One region of the Streptococcus sp. DTU_2020_1001019_1_SI_AUS_MUR_006 genome, then DNA from elsewhere that is predicted to be linked to it. Evidence: predicted binding sites of a transcription regulator. Region 1 holds the regulator's gene; the other holds the start of a gene.

Region 1 (2,204 bases):
AAGTTAGGTGCTAAATCCTTGATACTCTGGTGGTGGAAGGAGTTGATATGGGAGATTTCTCCATAGATTTCTCGAAGAACAGTATCAGGTTCTGTTACCAAACGTTGTGTTGTGTACTCGGCAGAACAATCCTGCCAGTGGTCTTCGATATCTTGATACAAAGTTCCACCCATAGCAACGTTAAAGAGTTGAGTCCCACGGCAAACAGAGAAAATAGGTTTCTTTTGTTTGATGGCTTCTTTTATAAGAGCTAGCTCAAAAATATCTCTTTGAAGGTGGTAGTCATCGCTATCGATTGTTTTAGGCTCACCGTAGAACTTTGGATCGACATTTTGTCCACCTGTCAAGATGAGCTTGTCAATCATACTGATATAGTGGCTAGCCATTTCTTGATCACCAATCGGTAGGATGATGGGAATCCCTCCAGCGTCTTTAACGCCTTCAATAAAGCCTTTTGCTGCGTAGCTCATCATAAGCTCATCATCAGGATGAGCTTTTTCGTTTCCTGTAATCCCAATAACTGGTTTTTTCATAAATGCTTTCGCTTTCTAATCCTCTTTTCTCATGAAATAGAGGAGAGTTTGCAATTCACTAGTTAAATCCACATATTGAGCCACCACATCTTTTGGTAGTTGGAGATGAACGGGTGAAAAGCTTAAAATTCCTTTAATACCTGCTTCGACAAGGAGATTAGCTACTTCTTGTGATTTGACACTCGGAACAGTTAAGATTGCAGTTTTTACATCTGCATTTTTTATTTTATCCTTGATTTGGGAGATTCCATAAATTGGAATTCCATCGGGAGTTTTTGTCCCAACTTCAGGATGGTCATCCAAATCAAAAGCCATAATAATTTTCATTTTGTTTCGTTCATGGAAACGGTAGTGAAGGAGAGCGTGCCCCATATTACCAATACCCACCAACATAACATTTGTAATAGAATTATCATTTAGAAGATCAGCAAAAAACGTCATTAGTTTTTTGACATCGTAGCCAAATCCACGGCGACCAAGTTCACCAAAGTAGGAAAAATCTCGTCTAACGGTAGCAGAATCAATACCAATGGCCTCGGCAATTTGTTTTGAGTTGGCTCTTTCAATCTTTTCTGCATGAAATCTTTTAAAGATACGATAATAAAGAGAAAGTCTCTTTGCTGTTGCTTTTGGAATAGCAGACTGTTTTTCTTTCACAAAATCACAACCTTTCTAAATACTATTTTATAGAAAGATTGTGAAAAAATCAACAAAAACAAGAAAAAACTAAGAAAATCTTAGTTTATCTTTGTAAAATCATAGTGAAATAGAAAACGATAGAGATCTCCCAGAAGACCTTGATATATTTCTTTCCCCTTATAGGTAAGTGAAGTAATGACGGTCGTATCTGGAAGAGTCACACATCCTGAAAGTGACAGCATGAGTGCTTCGTAATCTTCGTATTCTAAAAGGCGATCGACTTGATAGGTATCCTTATAGGTTAATCGAAACATAGGGACCTTCTATCTTTCACTTTTAGTGAAAACACCACGTTCAACAAGACTGTCCATCAAGAAGTAGAATTTCTCTTGGTGGATATGAGTTTCTTCTGACTTAAAGATATCAACCAAACGTAGACCAAATTTATCAGTGATGTTGATTTTTGCACCAGTTAAGTCTTTGTTGATGATAATCTTAAGTTGGAAACCTTCCCCACTATTTGGAACCTTCTCAAGAAGGCGTGTTAGTTCATAGTTACCAACCTTTGTTTCAAAAAAAGTGTTATCTTTTAGAGTAAACTTTTTGACAGTTGGGCTAAGTGTGTAATCGTAACGGCAATTTTTGAGACTAATAGTTTTTTCGAATGCCATTGAGTTATCCTCCAATGATTTCTTTTAGAGTTTGTGCGAGGGTGATCATTTCTTGCTCTGTATTTTGAGGTGAAATGCTGACGCGAACGGATTCGTGTAAGCGAGGAGAGTCTTCTCCGTAGAAAGCTTGAAGAACATGACTAACCTGAACGACACCTGCAGTACAAGCAGAACCAGTTGAAATAGAAATCCCTTCAAGATCCAGACGAAGGAGTAGTAGATCATTTCGTTGACCTGGAAATCCAATATTAAGGACATAAGGTAGCTGGTCTTTTCCTTGATTGAGGTAATAGTCTGTCTCAGCCATTTCCTTTAAGAAGGTGTCTTTCAGTTGTTGAACCTTTTCAAAGTTTTGTGCTTG
Region 2 (2,204 bases), 950 kb from region 1:
ATCTGAAAGCGTTCCAGATCCCTGGTATACAGGTGATTTTGAAGAAACTTACGATCGGATTTCAACTGGTTGTCGAGCTTGGTTAAGTCGCTTAGAAAATGAGAGTGAAAATGGAAAATATAAAGAAACTCTATGAAAAATACAGTGTCTATTTGACACGCTCTAGACTAGAAATTGCGACAGTAATCGTCATTGTTGTCTGCGCAGGTTTAGTATTTCTGACAAATCTTCCCAAGCAAGGAGTTCTCAAACTGGATGGGGATACCATTGTTTACGATGGAAGCCTAGTTCGTGGTAAGATGAATGGTCAGGGAACTGTTACCTTTGCAAACGGTGATAGCTATACTGGAGAATTCAGTAATGGAGCCTTCAATGGTAAAGGCACCTATCAAGCCAAAGCAGGCTGGGTATATGAGGGTGATTTTGTAAATGGCCAAGCTGAGGGAAAAGGAAAATTGACTACTGAACAAGAAGTAGTTTATGAGGGAGACTTCAAGCAAGGTTTGTTCCAACAAGCACAGTAACCTCCTCCTAGAAGGAGGTCTTCTTCCAGAACGCTAGAAAGCGCTTACATGGAAATAAAAACGGCTTACAAGACTGTTTTACAACTAAGTTTGTGAAAAATAAAACTTTTACGAAATAATTCACAAACTTTAAGTGAAAAAGTGCATGTATGGGTATATTTAAAATTGTTTTCACAAACAAATAAAAAAAGTTTGTGAAATGTCTATGAAACTGTTTACAAACGTTTAAAAAAGAGTTATAATAAACTTGTGAAAAAATTAACAAAGGACTTACAATCCTTGAAAGCTATGGAGGAAAATATGGCTGATAAAAAAACTGTAACACCAGAAGAAAAGAAACTCGCTGCTGAAAAGCATGTCGATGGTTTGGTGCAAAAAGCTTTAGTTGCCCTTGAAGAAATGCGTAAACTTGACCAAGATCAAGTCGATTATATCGTAGCAAAAGCTTCAGTTGCTGCACTTGATGCTCACGGAGAATTGGCTTTACATGCCTTTGAAGAAACAGGACGTGGAGTATTTGAGGATAAAGCGACTAAGAACTTGTTTGCTTGTGAACACGTAGTAAACAACATGCGCCACACTAAAACAGTTGGTGTTATCGAAGAAGACGATGTAACAGGATTGACTCTTATCGCTGAACCAGTTGGTGTTGTTTGTGGTATCACTCCAACAACTAACCCAACTTCAACAGCAATCTTTAAAGCGTTGATTTCATTGAAGACTCGTAATCCTATTGTCTTTGCATTCCACCCATCAGCTCAAGAATCATCAGCTCACGCAGCTCAAATCGTTCGTGATGCAGCGATTAAAGCAGGTGCTCCTGAAAACTGTGTACAGTGGATTACTGAACCATCTATGGAAGCAACTAGTGCGCTTATGAACCACGAAGGTATTGCAACAATCCTTGCAACAGGTGGTAATGCCATGGTTAAAGCGGCATACTCATGTGGTAAACCAGCTCTTGGGGTAGGTGCCGGTAACGTTCCAGCTTATGTGGAAAAATCAGCTAACATCCGCCAAGCTGCTCACGATATTGTAATGTCTAAATCATTTGACAACGGTATGGTCTGTGCATCTGAACAAGCGGTTATCATTGATAAAGAAATTTACGATGAATTTGTAGCAGAGTTCAAATCTTATCACACTTACTTTGTAAACAAAAAAGAAAAAGCTCTTCTTGAAGAGTTCTGCTTCGGCGTGAAAGCAAACAGCAAAAACTGTGCTGGTGCAAAATTGAACGCTGACATTGTTGGTAAACCAGCAACTTGGATTGCAGAACAAGCAGGATTTACTGTTCCAGAAGGAACAAACATTCTTGCTGCAGAATGTAAAGAAGTTGGTGAAAACGAGCCATTGACTCGTGAAAAATTGTCACCAGTTATCGCAGTTTTGAAATCTGAAAGCCGTGAAGATGGTATTGCTAAAGCTCGTCAAATGGTTGAATTTAACGGTCTTGGGCACTCAGCAGCCATCCATACAGCTGATGAAGAATTGACTAAAGAATTTGGTAAAGCTGTTAAAGCTATTCGTGTTATCTGTAACTCACCTTCTACTTTCGGTGGTATCGGGGACGTTTATAATGCCTTCTTGCCATCATTGACACTCGGATGTGGTTCTTACGGACGTAACTCAGTTGGGGATAACGTTAGCGCCATCAACCTCTTGAACATCAAAAAAGTC

The links. The regulator Rex, encoded in region 1, represses fermentation and respiration genes when NADH is low (regulators of the CRP and FNR family bind a similar motif). The targets are predictions, from matches to a motif close to TTGTGAANTANTTCACAA.
Region 2: adhE (bifunctional acetaldehyde-CoA/alcohol dehydrogenase) is a predicted target of Rex. The motif match lies at 772-789, and genes of this name have one in related genera.

The regions. Positions count from the first base shown of each region.
Region 1 covers NZ_CP135436.1:1,513,604-1,515,807, forward strand. Annotated here, with positions in the region: gene RRU92_RS07315 (gamma-glutamyl-gamma-aminobutyrate hydrolase family protein) at 1-533, opposite strand, end outside; gene RRU92_RS07320 (redox-sensing transcriptional repressor Rex) at 549-1,190, opposite strand; gene RRU92_RS07325 (DUF4649 family protein) at 1,271-1,486, opposite strand; gene RRU92_RS07330 (DUF1831 domain-containing protein) at 1,496-1,843, opposite strand; gene RRU92_RS07335 (cysteine desulfurase family protein) at 1,848-2,204, opposite strand, start outside.
Region 2 covers NZ_CP135436.1:304,047-306,250, reverse strand. Annotated here, with positions in the region: gene RRU92_RS01490 (low molecular weight protein-tyrosine-phosphatase) at 1-136, shown strand, start outside; gene RRU92_RS01485 (MORN repeat-containing protein) at 111-524, shown strand; gene adhE (bifunctional acetaldehyde-CoA/alcohol dehydrogenase) at 825-2,204, shown strand, end outside.